2 regions of the Agromyces sp. NPDC056965 genome follow, and region 2 is predicted to be linked to the other one. Evidence: riboswitches for the same ligand, from Rfam matches in the RefSeq annotation. Region 2 holds a riboswitch; the other holds the start of a gene.
The links. Region 2 has a riboswitch for thiamine pyrophosphate ahead of ACFTQE_RS00935 (ECF transporter S component). Riboswitches for the same ligand answer to the same signal wherever they lie in the genome.

Region 1 (5,885 bases), on a different contig from region 2:
CTTCGCCCCGGGTCGGAGGAGGCGCCCTCGGCGGGCGCCGTCTCGAGTGCCGTCGCCCCGCCGCTCACGCGGTCACCGCCCCGGTCGGCGTCGACGTCGCAGATGTCGCCGACGCCCCCGCGGCCGCGAGCGGCGCCGCGAAGAACGCCGACTCGTGCCGCGCCGAGGCGACGAATGCGCGGTGCATCCGCTCGCGATGCTCGGGGGTCGCGCCCGCGGCCGCCCGCGTCACGAAGCCGATCGCGTCGCGCGTCGCGACGGCGAAGCCGGGATCGGCGTAGGTCGCGAGCCACGAGGCGTACGGATGCCCCGGATCGAGGGCGGTCTCGCCGAACTCGCCCGCGGCGAGGCGTTCGCCGAGGTCGGTGTAGATCCAGAAGCACGGCAGCAGGGCCGCGATGAGCACGGCGTGATCGCCGCGCTGCGCGGTCGCGAGCAGGTGGTCGAGGTACGCGGTGGTCGTCGCATCGGGCGATGCGGATGCCGCGGTGCCGGCCTCCGATCCGAGCCAGCTCTCGTGCAACTCGAGCTCGCCGACGATCGATCCGTGGGCGGAGTTCGCCCAGAACGCCTGCGCCGGGGCATCCGGTGCGAGTCTCGCGGCCTCCGAGAGCACGCGAGCGTAGTCGCGGAGGTAGAGCGCGTCCTGCGCGAGGTAGGCGAGGAACGGTTCGCGTGCGAGGGAACCGTCGGCGAGTCCGCGGATGAACAGCAGTTCGTCGATCTCGCTTCGCACGTCGGCGATGCCGGCCCACCACTCGAACTCGACCTCGGCCGGCGTCGGCGCGGTGCGAGTGCCGCCGCGCGACCAGAGGCCGGCGAAGTGGTTGACCGGGCCGTGCCCGCCGCCGACCCCGAGGGCCTCGCCGTGACGCAGCGATTCCCGCAGCCAGCGGCGGGCCTCCGCGATCGCGGCCGGCCAGTCTCCGTGCTCGGCGGCGAGGGTCGCGATCGCCGACGAGAGCGAGCAACCGGTGCCGTGCGTCGCGGTCGTGGCGATGCGTTCACCCCCGAATTCGACGATCGTCGCGGTGGCGGCGTCGACGAGCGCATCGGGCGCGGTGTCGCCGGCGAGGTGGCCGCCCTTCGCGAGCACTCGCACCCCATACCTCGCCGAGACGCTCTCGGTCTGTGCGATCGCCTCGGGCCAGGTCGTCGCCACGACCGGCGGCCCTTCGCCGGAGCCTGCGAGCACCGAGAGCTCGGCGAGGTTCGGGGTGACGAGGTCGGCGAGCGGCAGCAGCTCGCGCATCGCCGACTCGGCGTCCGCGTCGAGCAGGCGGTCGCCGCTCGTGGCGACCATGACGGGGTCGAGCACGACGATCGGCGGGCGGGTGCGCTCGAGCCAGTCGGCGACGGTGCGGATGACCTCGGCGTTCGCGAGCATGCCGAGCTTCACGGCGTCGATCGTGATGTCGTCGGAGATCGCGTCGAGCTGTGCAGCGAGGAAGCTCGCCGGCGGCACGTGGACGTCGCGCACACCGCGCGTGTTCTGGGCGGTCAATGCGGTGATCGCGGCCATGCCGTAGCCGCCCACGGCGGAGATCGACTTCAGGTCGGCCTGGATGCCGGCACCTCCGGAGGGGTCGCTGCCGGCGATGCTCAGCACTCGAGCGGTCATCGCGCGGCCTCCCATCGGTCGGCGAGATCTCGAGCGGCCGCCCGAGGATCGTCGGCCGAGCAGATCGCCGAGACGAGTGCGACGCCGGCGGCCCCGGCCTCGCGGAGCGGCGCGACATCGGCCGGCACGATGCCGCCGATCGCGACGCACGGCAGTTCCGCCTCCGCGGCGAAGCGGCTGAATCCGTCGATGCCGAGGGCCGGCGGGTGATCGGGCTTCGTCGCGGTCGGACGGATCACGCCGACCCCGAGGTAGTCGACCGTGCCACGGGGCATCCGGCGCAGCGCCTCGAGGTGGGCGGGCGTGTTCGCGGTGAGTCCGATGACGGCGTCGGGTCCGAGCCGGTCGCGCGCGATAGCGGCCGCAGCGTCGCCCTGGCCGAGGTGCACGCCGTCGACGGGCACGCCGCTCGCGCGCGCCGCGATCGCGAGGTCGAGGCGGTCGTTCACGAGCAGGGCCGCCCTCCCGTCGATGACGTCGGCGAGAGCCTCGAGCTGGGCGAGCAGTGCGGATGCCTCGGCGCCCTTGTCGCGCACCTGCACCACGCGCACGCCGCCGGCGACGGCCTCGGCCACGACGGAGACGGTACCGCGCTCGCCGCAGAGAGCTGCGTCGGTGACGAGGTAGAGCGAGAGGTCGAGTGCCGTGCGCGCGCTCACGCGTCGGCTCCGGCGACGACGCCGAACGCCGCGGCGGCGGATGCCCCTGCGACGTCTCCGACGGTGCTCGAGACGCGTGCGCGCTCCCGCACCTCTGCCGGGCCGACTGCCGCGAGCGCGTCGAGGAACCTGGGTGCGAACGTGCCGGGACCCTCGGCGCCGGCCGCGGCGACCTCCGCGGCCACCGTGTAGACGAGGGTCGCGGCGACCGCACCGGTGAAGGCGTCGTCGGCGATCGCGACGAACGCGGCCGTCACCGCCCCGAGGGCGCATCCGCCGCCCGTGACGCGAGTGAGCAGGGGGTCGCCGTTCGAGATGCGCACCGTGCTGCGTCCGTCGGTGATGAGGTCGACCGGACCCGACACGGCGACGACCGAGCCGAACCGGGCGGCGAGCAGTGCGGCGGCTTCGGCCGCCGCGTCGGTCGAGTCGGCGGCGTCGACGCCGCGGCCGCCCGCTCCGACGCCCGCGAGGGCGAGGATCTCGCTCGCGTTGCCGCGGATGACGGCGGGTCGCAGCTCGACGAGTTCGTGCGCGAGCGCCGTGCGGATGGGCAGGGCGCCGATGGCGACCGGATCGAGCACCCACGGCGTGCCCGATTCGTGGGCGGCGCCGACGGCCTCGCGAGCAGCGGCGCGCTGCTCGGGCGACGGCGTGCCGAGATTCACGAGGAGGCCGCTCGCGACTCGCGCGAAGGCGGCCGCTTCGCCGACGATGTCGACCATGGCCGGGGCGGCGCCGATCGCGAGCAGCGAGTTCGCGGTGAAGCCCGAGACCACGGTGTTCGTGATGCATTGCACGAGCGGCACGCGGTCGCGGAGTCGGTCGAGCAGTTGTGCGCTCGAGTGGGCAGGGTCGATGGACAGACGATCGCTCAACGCGACATCCCTTCGCTAGTTCGAACTAGATCAGGTTCGACGGGTGTGTTCTCAGCCATGCCCGCTTCGGGTGAAGCGGTGCACGGCACCCCGTGTCACTGGGTCGAGCCTAGCGGCCGGAACGCCGAGAGGCCCCGTGGCATGCGCCACGGGGCCTCGGTCGTTCGGATGCGTCAGGCGCGCGAGCGTGCGGCGCGCGTGATGCCGAAGGCGGCGCCGCCCGCGAGGAGCATCGCCAGGGCGAGCAGCATGATGCCGTTCGCGTCGACGCCGGTCTCGGCGAGGCCGGCGGTCGACTTCGCGCCGGCCGTCGAGGCCGCAGCCGGAGTCGTGTTCGAGCCCGTCGCTCCGGGCGTGTTCGCCGCGGCGACCACGATGCCGGTGCTCGTGATCTCGTCGCCGTCGAGCAGCACGACCACGTCGTGGTCGCCGGCCGGGGTGGTGGCGCCGATCGTGGCGGGGAGGACGAAGTCGCCGTCGCCGTCGGTCGTCGCAGTGCCGAGCGCCTGGGGCGTCGAGTGGAGCTCGACGTCGTACTGCGTGTTCGGCGCGAAGCCGGTGCCGGTGACGGTGATGGCGCCGCCGGGGGTGAGGCTGCCCGTGACCGAGAGCTCGCCGACGATCGGCTCGACGGGGCCCGCGTTCTCCTCGCAGTCGGTCAGCACGGTCGTCGATGCGAGCACGACGTCGCCGTGCGCGGGGCCGGTGCGGACGACGACCCCGTGGTCGCCGGAGTCCTCGGCGAACGAGATGGTGCGCTGCTCGGCGCCGTTCTCGGCGATCGCGAGGAAGTGCTTCGCCTCACCGTCGATGTAGACCACGGCCGACGTGGTCGCGTTGATCGCGTCGGCGGCGAGGGCGGGGTTCGTGACGGTGACGTCGACGACGCCGCAGCTCGGGGCCGCGATGACCGCGGCGGCGTTCGCCGCACCGAGTGCGCACGCCGAGGAGGTGCCCTGCCAGGTGCCGGCGCCCTCGCCGTCGAACGAGGTGACGGTCACCGTGTACGGCTGCTCGGTGAACTTGTCGAGTGCGAACGACTGGTCGAACGACTCGCCGAACGCGGTGTCGACGACGACGTCGCCGTCGATCTCGACGGTGACCGTGTTGGGGGTGGGGTTCGCCGGCACCGCGGGGGTGACGACGACGGTCTCGGTGATGGCGGGCTTCGCCTCGACGTCGATGTGCTTCTGGGTCGCGCCGGTGAACTTGTAGAAGCCCCAGTCGTAGACGTCGTAGTCGCCGACATCCTTGTGGACCCAGCGGAACTCGCCCGTCGCATACGGGATCAGCCACATGCCGAGCTTCCACTTCTCGTACCGGTAGTCGGTGTGGCTCACCTCGTCGACGGCGGGCGTCACGACGACCTCTTCGGTGACCTCGGCGGCGCCGGGGTCGGTCGAGTAGCCGGTGAGGTTCACGTCGAGCGAGATGCAGCTCGCAGTGACCGAGGGCGTCGATGCCGATGCCGGCGCGGCGGTGCCGACGACGGCGATGCCGGCGCCGAGCACGGCGATCACGAGCGCGGAGAGCGTGCGTTTCATGGGGTCCTTCGGGTACGCCGAATCGAGTCGGCACGGGGAGCCCACGGCGGAATTTCGGGTTGCGCGGCGCGGACTCGTTGGGGTTGAAGGGAGTCTAGGTTCGCCGCATCTCGGAAACGGACGGAATCCCCCGAATCACCCCCGGACTGGGGGACGTTCCGGTCGGCGGCTGTCAGCGCGGTCGAGCCGAGCGGCCGATCGGTCGCGTCACTCCGCGGGTGACGGGTCGGGAATCTCCTCGGGGCGGTACTTCGGCAGGCGGCTCGCCGGGATGATCGCGAGTGCGCTCACGCCGGCCATGATGAGCAGGCCGAGCTTCAGGGCGCTGAGCCGGGCGTCGGTGTTGATCTGCACCGCGGCGTCGACCTGGGCGTCCGTGGCGTCCGTGGCGTCGAGCACTTCGCGCAACTGGTCGTTGCTCACGAAGTTGACCTCGCCGAGGTCGACCTGGGCGACCACCTCATCGGGGATCTCGACGTCGTTCACGACGGCCTGGGCGATGTTCATGCTGAGGATCGTGACGAGCATCGCGCCCGCGATGGCGGTGCCGACGGCCGACGCGAGGTTCTGCGTCGTTCCGCGGATCGAGCCGACGTCGCCCGCGAGCTCCTTCGGCGCCGACGTCACGAGCACGTTGAAGACGAGCGTGACGAGTGCGCCCTGGCCGATGCCGAACACGATCAGTCCCGCGATGGTCGGCAGCGTCTCCCAGTCGTTCGACACCACGAAGGAGAGCCAGAGCAGGGCGACGGTCGTGAGGATGAACGAGAACAACGCGATCGTGCGGGGTGCGTAACGCCGGTAGAACCGCACCACGAGCGTCGCCGTGACGAAGACCGTGATGTTGAAGGGCATCATCGCGAGCGAGGTGTCGAACGGCGTGCGACCCTGCACGATCTGGATGTACAGCGGCACCGTGAAGTTGATCGCGGCCTCGAGCGAGACGATCACGAACATCGCGTAGACCGCGGCGCGTTCGCGCGAGGAGCCGAGCACCGAGAGGCTCACGAGCGGCACCTTGCCCTCGCGAGTGCGTCGGCGCGTCCACACGAAGAACGCCTGGCCGAGGATGAGGCCGACGACCACGAAGATCGGTGCGGGCGAGAGGCCGAGCACGTCGAACGGGGCGTTCGGCGTCGCGAGCACGACCCCCCAGGTGTTCAGGTTGTTGAAGCCGAGGGTC
Region 2 (10,887 bases):
AAGGCGACTGCCTGATCATCGAGGGGGAGCATGTCGACACCATCCGACGACGCGACGGCGCCGAACGGCGACGCTTCGAGCGAGTCCCCACGCAGCCCGTCGCGACGTGAGTTCCTCCGTGTCGGCGGTGCGGCCGCGGCCGGAGTCGTCGTCGGAGGCGGCGCGGGCGCGGCCGTCGGCGTGGCCCTCGCCGGAGGATCGCCGAGCGCGACAGCTCCCTCGCCCTCCGCGGCGGCCAGCGGCGGTGATTCGCCGATCGAGCACCTCGTCGTGCTGATGGGAGAGAACCGGTCGTTCGACAACCTGCTCGGCCGGTTGTACTCGACGGCGTCGTTGCCTTCGGGCGCGCGGTTCGAGGGCCTCGAATTCGGCGAGTACGCGAACGTCGCCGCCGATGGCAGTTCGATACCCGCGCACGTCTACTCGGGTGCCACCGACCAGATCATGGAACGACCCGATCCCGACCCGGGCGAAGAGTACCCGCACGTGAACACGCAACTGTTCGCCACCATCGACCCGCCGCACAACGAGGGTCGCGAACCCCCGCACATGACCGCGCCGTACAACGCGCCCCACGATGGTACGAAGCCCGACATGTCGGGCTTCGTACGCGACTACGAGGCGAAGCTCACCGCGCTTCGGCGCGGACACGCGCCCGACCCCGACGACGTGCGCCAGATCATGGGCGGATTCGACTCCAGCATGCTGCCGGTGCTGTCGACGCTGGCACGCGAGTTCGCCGTGTTCGACCACTGGCACTGCGCCGTGCCCTCGCAGACGTTCTGCAATCGATCGTTCTTCCACGCCTCGACCTCGCACGGCTTCGTCACGAACGTGCTGCACGGCGGCTACCGCAAGTGGCTCGACGCCCCTGCAGCGCCGACGGTCTTCAACCGGCTCGAGAAGCAGGGGCTCAGCTGGCGCGTCTACTTCGACCAGCGCCAGCTGATCTCGTTCACCGGGTTCCTGCACGCGCCGGTGCTCGAGAAGTACTGGCGCACCGAGCACTTCGCGACGATGGAGGACTTCGAGCGAGACGCCGCGGAGGGCACACTGCCCGCCTACGCGTTCATCGAGCCGCGGATGGTCTACGACCACAACGACTTCCACCCGCCGTTCGGCAAGTTCCGCGAGAGCGACCTCGACGACGAACCGGTCATCGACAGCGCGGTCTCCGACGTCAGGGCCGGTGACGCACTGGTCAGCAGGGTCTACCAGGCCGTGCGGGGCGGGGCATCGGAGTCGGGCTCCAACGCGCTGAACACCATGCTCCTCATCACCTTCGACGAGCACGGCGGCACCTACGATCACGTGCCCCCGCCGTCGGCGACGCCTCCCGACGATGCCGGCGCCGGCGAGATGGGCTTCACCTTCGACCGCCTCGGCGTTCGCGTTCCGGCCATCGCGATCTCGGCGTACACCCGGTCCGGAACCGTCATCAACGACGAATTCCACCACGCCGCCGTCATCGCGACGCTGTCGAAGAAGTACGGCTTCGACGAATTGACCGATCGCGACACCGGTGCCAGAGACCTGACGGCGGCCCTCAACCTCGCGGTGCCGCGGCATCCGTCGACGTGGCCGTCGCCGACGCCGCAGTACGTGCCGCCGAACGACGAGGAACGCCCGCCGAACGAGGCCGATCGCTCCTCGGCACGGCCGTTGAGCCCGCCGGCCCAGGGGCTGCTCGGCCTGCTGATCGCGAAGTACGGAACGTCGGGGGAGCCGCAGCCCGAGACCTACGCCGACGCGTACGAGCTGCTGCAGAAGTACGGCGACGGGCTGTTCGGCGCGCCCCGATAGAATCGATGCATCCCCATCCCGAGACGACGGAGCAGCATGTCCGAAATCACTGCGGAGCAGGTCGCGCATCTCGCGAACCTCGCCCGCATCGCGCTCACCGATGAAGAGATCGAGCACCTCACCACGGAGCTCGGCCAGATCATGCACGCGGTCGAGCAGGTGAGCGAGGTCGCCACGCCCGACGTGCCGCCGACGAGCCACCCGATCCCGATGCAGAACGTGTTCCGCGACGACGTCGTGGGCACCACGGTGCTCACCGCAGACGAGGCGCTCGCGGGCGCCCCCGAGTCCGACGACTCGCGATTCAAGGTCTCGGCGATCCTGGGAGAAGAGCAGTGAGCGACGAACTGATCCGCCTGTCCGCAGCCGCACTCGGCGAGAAGCTCGCCGCCGGCGAGGTCTCCTCGGTCGAGGCGACCCGTGCCCACCTCGACCGCATCGCGTCCGTCGACGGTGCCGTGCACGCGTTCCTCCACGTCGAGGGCGAACGCGCCATCGAGACGGCCGCCGAGATCGACCGCCAGCGCGCAGCAGGCGCGCCCCTCGGCCCGCTCGCGGGTGTGCCGATCGCGATCAAAGACGTGCTCGTCACGAAGGGCATGCCCTCGACCTCCGGCTCGCGCATCCTCGAGGGCTGGATCCCTCCGTATGACGCGACGCCGGTCACGAAGGTGCGCGAAGCCGGCATGATCCCGCTCGGCAAGACGAACATGGACGAGTTCGCCATGGGTTCGTCGACCGAGCACTCCGCGTACGGTCCGACCCACAACCCGTGGGACCTCGACCGCATCCCCGGCGGCTCCGGCGGCGGCTCCGCGGCATCCGTGGCCGCGTTCGAAGCCCCGCTCGCGCTCGGCTCCGACACCGGCGGCTCGATCCGCCAGCCGGCGCACGTCACCGGCACGGTCGGCGTCAAGCCGACCTACGGCGCCGTCAGCCGCTACGGCTCGATCGCCCTGGCCTCCTCGCTCGACCAGATCGGCCCCGTCACGCGAAACGTGCTCGATGCCGCACTGCTCCACGACGTGATCGCCGGGCACGACCCGCTCGACTCCACGTCGATCCCCGAGGCGTGGCCGTCGATGGCCGAGGCAGTGCGCCGAGCGGATGTCTCGGGCCTCCGCATCGGCGTCATCAAGGAACTCGACGGCGAGGGCTTCCAGGCCGGCGTGCGCCAGCGCTTCCACGAGTCGCTCGAACTGCTCGAGAAGCAGGGCGCCGAGATCGTCGAGATCTCCGCTCCCCACTTCCAGTACGCGATCGCGGCGTACTACCTCATCCTCCCGGCCGAGGCGTCGTCGAACCTCGCGAAGTTCGACTCCGTGCGCTTCGGCCTCCGGGTCACGCCCGAGGGCGGCGGCACGGTCGAGCAGGTCATGTCGGCGACGCGCGAGGCGGGCTTCGGCCCCGAGGTGAAGCGACGCATCATCCTCGGCACCTACGCGCTCTCGGCGGGCTACTACGACGCGTACTACGGCTCCGCGCAGAAGGTGCGCACGCTCGTGCAGCGCGACTTCGACGCGGCGTTCGCGAACGTCGACGTGCTCGCCTCGCCGACTGCGCCGACGACCGCGTTCAAGTTCGGCGAGAAGCTCGCCGACCCCGTGTCGATGTACCTCAACGACATCGCGACGATTCCCGCGAACCTCGCGGGCGTGCCCGGCATCTCGCTGCCCTCGGGGCTCGCTCCCGAAGACGGACTGCCCGTCGGCATCCAGTTCCTGGCACCGGCCCGTGAAGACGCACGTCTCTACAACGTCGGCGCGGCCCTCGAGCAGCTGCTCGAAGAGCGCTGGGGCGGCCCGCTGCTCGCCCAGGCACCCGATCTCTCCATTCACGAGCTCACCGCGACCGAGGAAGGCGCACTCTGATGGCCCGCGCTGAACTGATGGACTTCGACAAGGCCCTCGAGCTCTTCGAGCCGGTCATCGGCCTCGAGGTGCACGTCGAGCTGAACACCACGACGAAGATGTTCTCGTCGGCCCCGAACCCCGCGAACTCGCAGTTCCACGGCGCCGAGCCGAACACGCTCATCACGCCCGTGTGCCTCGGCCTGCCGGGTTCGCTGCCCGTCGTCAACGGCGAGGCCGTGAAGTACTCGATCAGCCTCGGCCTCGCGCTCGGCTGCGAGATCGCGCCGTCGAGCCGGTTCGCGCGCAAGAACTACTTCTACCCCGACCTCGCGAAGAACTACCAGATCTCGCAGTACGACGAACCGATCGCGTTCGACGGCGAGGTCGAGGTCGAGCTCGAGAACGGCCGGGTCTTCACGGTGCCGATCGAGCGCGCGCACATGGAGGAGGACGCCGGCAAGCTCACGCACGTGGGCGGTTCGACGGGCCGCATCCAGGGTGCCGAGTACTCGCTCGTCGACTACAACCGCGCCGGCGTTCCGCTCGTCGAGATCGTCACCCGTCCGATCTTCGGCGGCGAGGCCGACACCCCCGCTCTCGCGAAGGCGTACGTCGCCACGATCCGCGACATCGTGCTCTCGCTCGGCATCTCCGAGGCGCGCATGGAGCGCGGGAACCTCCGGTGCGACGCGAACGTGTCGCTGCGCCCCCGCGGCCAGGAGAAGCTCGGCACGCGCACCGAGACGAAGAACGTCAACTCGATGCGCTCGGTCGAGCGCGCCGTGCGCTACGAGATCCAGCGTCAGGCGGCGATCCTCGCCGGCGGCGGCACGATCATCCAGGAGACGCGTCACTGGCACGAGGACACCGGCGCGACGAGCGCCGGGCGCCCGAAGTCCGACGCCGACGACTACCGCTACTTCCCCGAGCCCGATCTGCTGCCGGTCGTGCCCTCGAAGGAGCTCGTCGACGAGCTGCGCGCTGCGCTTCCCGAGCCGCCGGCCGCGCGTCGTCGCCGCCTCAAGTCCGAGTGGGGCTTCACCGACCTCGAGTTCCAGGATGTCGCGAACTCCGGCCTCCTCATCGAGCTCGAGGCGACGGTGAAGGCCGGCGCGACGCCCGCCGCTGCCCGCAAGTGGTGGACCGGTGAGATCGCCCGCCTCGCGAACGCCGCAGACGTCGACGCCTCGGGCCTCGTCGCTCCCGAGCACGTCGCCGAGCTCTCGCAGCTCGTCGACTCCGGCACGCTCACCGACCGCCTGGCGCGCCAGGTGCTCGAGGGCGTCATCGCCGGTGAGGGTTCGCCGCAGCAGGTGGTCGATGCCCGTGGCCTCGCGGTCGTCTCCGACGACGGCGCACTGATCGCCGCGATCGACGAGGCGCTGGCCTCGCAGCCCGACGTGCTCGCGAAGATCCGCGACGGCAAGGTGCAGGCCGCGGGCGCGGTCATCGGCGCGGTCATGAAGGCGATGCAGGGCAAGGCCGATGCCGCGCGTGTGCGCGAGCTCGTGCTCGAGCGCGCCGCGCAGACCGCGTAACGCACGCAAGCGCAAGAGAGCCGAGCGGAGGGATCCGCTCGGCTCTCAGCATGTTCGATGCTCGCGGCCGTACAGTGGTCGTCCCCTGAACGATTGACGAGGACAACATGGGATTCCTTGACCGTCTCTTCGGAGCAGTTCCCGCCGAACCGCAGCGCCCTCAGGCCCAGCCCGCCCGCAGGCTGAGTGACGACGAGCTCGCGGTCGAGCGCTACCGCTACCTGCTGCGCACGGCCCCGCCCGAGTCGGTCGAGGCGGTGCACGCCGAAGCGTTCGCGAAGCTCACGCCGCAGCAGCGCCAGGCCCTCTTCGCCTCGCTCAGCGCCGACGCGCCGGCCGGTGAACGACTCGTCTCCGACGAGCCGAGCGCCTTGGCCCGCGCAGCGACCCGCGCCGAGCTCCGCGCACCCGGCAGCGTCGAGCGCGCCTTCACGCGAGCGGATGCCTCGGGCGGACGCCCGCAGCAGGGCGGTCCGTCGTTCGGCGGCATGTTCGCCGGCTCGCTGCTCGGCTCCGTCGCCGGCGTGGTGGTCGGTTCGGCGATCGCGCAGGCGTTCCTGTCCGACCCGTCGGCGTTCGAGGCGGGTGCCGACGGCGGTGCCGGCGAGGCCGGTGCCGATGGCGGCGACGCTGCGGCGTCCGACGGCTACGACGCATCCGGTGCCGACTCGGGCGGCGACTTCGGTGGCTTCGGCGACTTCGGCGGTGGCGATTTCGGTGGGGGCGGCGACTTCGGCTTCTGACCGCTTCGGGCGGTGGCCAGCGGAGTCTGCGATGACGGCGGCAGCGGATAGGGTCGCATCATGAGCAAGCAGGACGGCTCGTCGCGCCAAGTGACCACCGGTCCGGTCGACGACTCGGCGACGCCGATCCTGCACGTCGACATGGACGCGTTCTTCGTCTCCGTCGAGCTGCTGAAGCGACCCGAGCTGCGCGGCAAGCCCGTGCTGGTCGGCGGCACGGCGGGCCGCGGTGTCGTGTCGGCCGCGAGCTACGAGGCTCGCAAGTACGGCGTGAACTCTGCCATGCCCATGTCGCTGGCCCTCCAGCGCTGCCCGAACGCGGTCGTGCTGAGCGGCGACTATGCGAGCTACACCGAGTACTCGCGCCGGGTCATGACGATCTTCGAAGAGGTCACGCCGCTCGTCGAGAAGCTCTCGATCGACGAGGCCTTCCTCGACGTGTCCGGCGCACGACGGCTTCACGGCAGCCCCGCCGAGATCGCGTGGGGCCTGCGTCGACGCGTGCACCACGAGACCGGTCTCACCTGCTCGGTCGGCGTCGCGGCGACGAAGTTCGTCGCGAAGGTCGCCTCGAGCCGGGCGAAACCCGATGGCATGCTCGTCGTCCCGGCCGATCGCACGCTCGAGTTCCTGCACCCGTTGCCCGTCTCAGCGCTCTGGGGGGTCGGCAAGGTCACCGAGGAGTCGCTCACCCGCCTCGGGCTCCGTACCGTGGGCGACGTCGCCGCCATGCCGGCAGACGCGCTCGCACGGGCGCTGGGGCCGGCGCTCGCTGCGAAACTCGGCCACCTGTCGATGGGGGTCGACGCCCGCGACGTCGTCACCGGGCGAGAGGAGAAGAGCATCGGGCACGAGGTCACGTTCGGGTACGACCTCACCGACCTCGAACAGCTGCGACGCGAGCTGCTGCGTCTCTCCGACGACGTCGCGGTACGGCTCCGTCGGGCCGGCGTGGTCGGGCGCACGGTCGTGCTGAAGCTGCGCTACGGCGACTTCCGCACCGTCACCCGGTCGCGCACGCTGGGGGAGCCGACCGACGTCGCGAGGCGCATCTACGACGAGGCATCCGCTGCGCTCGGCGAGCTCGCAGTCGACGGGGCCCGCATCCGTCTCATCGGCGTGCGCGCCGAGCAACTCCGGCCCTCGGGCAGCGGTGCGATGCTGTGGGACCCCGACGAGGAGTGGCGCGAGGCCGAACGCACGATCGACGAGGTGACGGCGCGGTTCGGCCGCGGTGCGGTGCGGCCCGCCTCGCTCGTGAAGCGAGCAGCCGACCGGGTCGAGTCGTCGCGTCGCACAGAACCCGGTGCCGGCGACATTCGCTGAATCGGTGCCGGCGAATCTCGCAAGGGGTGGTTCGAGAGCAGGCGCGCCGGTAGCGTTGACTCATGGCTGAACTCGTTCTGGACCTCGCTGAGACCGTCGCCGGCGTCGGTGTGAAGACCTCCTACGGCGACCCCGTCGACATCGACGGCACTACGCTCGTGCCCGTGGCGCTCGGGTACTACGGCTTCGGTGCCGGCAGCGGCTCCGATGGTTCGGGCGACGAAGCGGGCGGCGGTGGCGGTGGCGGACTCTCCATTCCGCTCGGCGCATACGTCGGCCGCTCGGGTGACGTGCGCTTCGAACCGAACCTCATCGGGCTGCTGCTGGTCGCCACTCCGCTCGTCTGGGTCACGGGCAAGGCGCTCAAAATGGTGATCCGCGCACTCAAGCGCTGACCTCGCCGTCGGCTGCGGCGCAGGCCGTTGCCGTCGACGACGCTGCCCGCGCCATCGGCGTATACTCGTGCTCGAACACGGGAGTCCGGTGAGCCGGGCTGAGAGGAAGGTTCTCAACCTTCGACCGTCGAACCTGATCTGGGTCATGCCAGCGCAGGGAGGCCAATCACATCTCAATTTCCCGTGCCTCTTTCCACGAATCGAAAGGGCACGACAGTGCACACTGCAGCATCAGAAACCAGCAGCCCCTCCACGCCCCGCAAGTCGCGCGACCTGCGCTGGCGGGTCGTCGACATCGTCGTCGCCAGCGTCATCGGCGTCGCGACCGGGCTCCTCTTCCTCTTCTGGAACAACGTCGGCTACGCGTGGTTCAGCGCGGCCGACGCGCTCACGCCGGGTCTCGGCGGCATCGCCGTCGGCATCTGGCTCATCGGCGGCGTGCTCGGCGGGCTCATCATCCGCAAGCCGGGTGCAGCGCTCTTCGTCGAACTGCTCGCCGCGATCGTCTCCGCCCTCGTCGGCAACCAGTGGGGCATCGAGACGATCTACTCCGGCGTGATGCAGGGTCTCGGCGCCGAACTGGTGTTCGCGATCTTCGCCTACCGCCGCTTCGGCCTGGTGCCCGCGATGCTCGCGGGTGCCGCTGCCGGCGCCGCAGCGTGGACGCTCGAGCTCTTCACCTCGGGTAACCTCGCGAAGTCACCGGAGTTCCTCGGGCTCTACTTCACGACCGTCGTCATCTCGGGCGCGGTGCTCGCCGGGCTGCTCGGCTGGCTCATCGTGCGCGGTCTCGCAGCGACGGGAGCACTGAGCCGATTCGCCGCCGGTCAAGACGTGGCGCAGCGGGTCTGACGTGGGGCGCGATTCCGGTGCCACCCGGCCCGCGCGCGTGGAGGCGCGCGGGTGGGGGTGGCGGCACGCCGGGCGCAAGCGAGCCGCACTCGACGGCATCGACCTCGTCATCACCCCGGGGGAGCGGCTACTGCTGCTCGGCCCGTCGGGGTCGGGCAAGTCGACCCTCCTGCACGCACTCGCCGGCGTTCACGGCGGGGCCGAAGAGGGCGACGAGACCGGCTCGCTGCTCATCGACGGCGAGTGGCCCGGTTCGGTGCGCGGGCGAGCGAGTCTCGTGCTGCAAGATCCAGACTCGCAGGTGATCCTCGCGCGGGTCGGCGACGATGTGGCCTTCGGGTGCGAGAACCTCGGCGTTCCGCGTGACGAGATCTGGCCGCGCGTGCGGCGGGCGCTCGACGAGGTCGGTCTCGACCTGCCGCTCGATCACCCCACGAACGCGCTCTCCGGCGGCCAGAAGCAGCGCCTCGCGCTGGCGGGCGCCCTCGCGATGGGACCGGGGCTCCTGCTGCTCGACGAGCCGACGGCGAACCTCGATCCCGTCGGGGTCGACGAGGTGCGGCAGGCGGTCGCTCGCACGCTCGATCGCACCGGCGCGACCTTCGTGGTCGTCGAGCACCGGGTCGACGTCTGGGTCGACCTCGTCACCCGCGTGGTCGTGCTCGGCCGCGACGGCCGACTGATCGCCGACGGCGAGCCGCAGCACGTCCTCTCCACGCAGCGCGACGCGTTGCTCGCCGCCGGCGTCTGGGTGCCGGGGGTGCCGCCGGCGGTGTCGGCAGCGCGGCCCTCGCCCGCGGCATCCGTCGTCGATCTCGAGGGCATCGATCTCGCGATCGGTCGCCGAAGCGACGCCGTCGTGCGCAGCGGACTCTCGCTCGCAGTGCCGCGCGCCGCCTCGACCGTGCTCACCGGGCCGAACGGTGCGGGCAAGTCGACGCTGGCCCTCACCATGGGCGGGCTGCTCGCACCCCTCGGCGGTCGTGTGCGCGCCTCGCACGAGCTCGCCGCCGGACTCAAGACGGATCCGATCCGGTGGCGGTCGCGCGAGCTGCTCACTCGCATCGGCACCGTCTTCCAGGAGCCCGAGCACCAGTTCGTCGCCTCGACCGTGCAGCGCGAACTCGAGGTCGCGCCGCGCGCGCTCGGCCTCGACGCCGCGACGACGGCTCGGCGCACCCGCGAGGTGCTCGAACGCCTCGGTCTCGACCGGCTCGCTGCGGCGAACCCGTTCACCCTGTCCGGCGGTGAGCAGCGTCGCCTGACGGTCGGGTGCGCGCTCGTCGCGCAGCCGGGCGTCGTCATCCTCGACGAGCCGACGTTCGGACAGGACCGACTCACCTGGATCGAACTCGTGACCCTGCTTCGCGGCCTCGTCGACGACGGCACGACGCTGCTCTCGGTCAGTCACGATGCCGCCTACCTCGACGCGCTCGGCGACCAGCACCTCGACCTCGGCAGCGACGTGTTGCGCCTGGGGGCGGCAGCATGAGCCCGACCCCGCGACTGCATCTCGTCGACCAGGTGAACCCGGTGAGCCGGCTCGCCGCCGCGATGCTGCTCACGACGCCGCTGCTGCTCACCGTCGACTGGGTGAGCGCCGCCGTCGCGCTCGGGTTGCAGCTCGTGCTCTTCGCGATGGCGGGGGTGACCCCGAAGCTGCTCGTCTCGCGGGCTTGGCCGATCCTCATCGCGGCGCCGATCGCCGGCCTCAGCATGTTGCTCTACGGGCGCCCAGAAGGCACCGAGTACTGGTCGTTCTGGCTCGCCCGCATCACCGACGGATCGATCGAGCTCGCCGTCGCCGTCACGGTGCGCGTGCTCGCGATCGGGCTTCCCGCGGTGCTGCTCTTCATGAACGTCGATCCGACCGAGCTCGCCGACGGGCTCGCGCAGATCGCCAAACTGCCGAGCCGATTCGTACTCGGCGCGCTGGCGGGTGCACGACTCGTCGGCCTCTTCATGGAGGACTGGCGGGCGATGGCCCTGTCACGCCGTGCGCGCGGCATCGGCGACCACGGCGTGATCCGCCGGTTCGCGACCATGGCGTTCGCACTGCTCGTGCTCGCCATTCGACGCGGCAGCAAGCTCGCGACCGCGATGGAGGCTCGCGGGTTCGGCTCCGACCACTCGCGCACCTGGGCACGCGAGTCCCGAGTCGGGTGGCCGGATGCCGCTCTGCTCTGCATCGCCGTCGGCATCGCGGTGCTCGCGATCGGATGTGCCGTCTGGGCGGGCACGTACCACGCGGTGTGGGCGTGAGCGCGAGCGACCCGGGCGGTGCGACCGTGAGCGCGCCCGCGGCATCCGCCGTGCGGCTCGTGCTCGATCGCTGCCGTGCCGCGGGCGCGCCGGTCGTGGCGATCGACGGGCCGAG

Region 1: it holds a riboswitch for thiamine pyrophosphate, as region 2 does, so the genes downstream of both, thiM (hydroxyethylthiazole kinase) here and ACFTQE_RS00935 (ECF transporter S component) in region 2, are expected to answer to the same signal.

What each region holds. Positions count from the first base shown of each region.
Region 1 covers NZ_JBHURI010000032.1:38,407-44,291, reverse strand. The annotation lists gene ACFTQE_RS10220 (MFS transporter) at 1-68, opposite strand, end outside; gene ACFTQE_RS10215 (bifunctional hydroxymethylpyrimidine kinase/phosphomethylpyrimidine kinase) at 65-1,621, opposite strand; gene thiE (thiamine phosphate synthase) at 1,618-2,280, opposite strand; gene thiM (hydroxyethylthiazole kinase) at 2,277-3,158, opposite strand; TPP riboswitch at 3,149-3,261, opposite strand; gene ACFTQE_RS10200 (hypothetical protein) at 3,332-4,702, opposite strand; gene ACFTQE_RS10195 (MFS transporter) at 4,910-5,885, opposite strand, start outside.
Region 2 covers NZ_JBHURI010000002.1:39,318-50,204, reverse strand. The annotation lists gene ACFTQE_RS00970 (alkaline phosphatase family protein) at 31-1,803, shown strand; gene gatC (Asp-tRNA(Asn)/Glu-tRNA(Gln) amidotransferase subunit GatC) at 1,840-2,142, shown strand; gene gatA (Asp-tRNA(Asn)/Glu-tRNA(Gln) amidotransferase subunit GatA) at 2,139-3,674, shown strand; gene gatB (Asp-tRNA(Asn)/Glu-tRNA(Gln) amidotransferase subunit GatB) at 3,674-5,194, shown strand; gene ACFTQE_RS00950 (hypothetical protein) at 5,302-5,937, shown strand; gene ACFTQE_RS00945 (DNA polymerase IV) at 5,998-7,263, shown strand; gene ACFTQE_RS00940 (hypothetical protein) at 7,326-7,658, shown strand; TPP riboswitch at 7,726-7,835, shown strand; gene ACFTQE_RS00935 (ECF transporter S component) at 7,875-8,510, shown strand; gene ACFTQE_RS00930 (ABC transporter ATP-binding protein) at 8,512-10,002, shown strand; gene ACFTQE_RS00925 (energy-coupling factor transporter transmembrane component T family protein) at 9,999-10,772, shown strand; gene ACFTQE_RS00920 (AAA family ATPase) at 10,769-10,887, shown strand, end outside.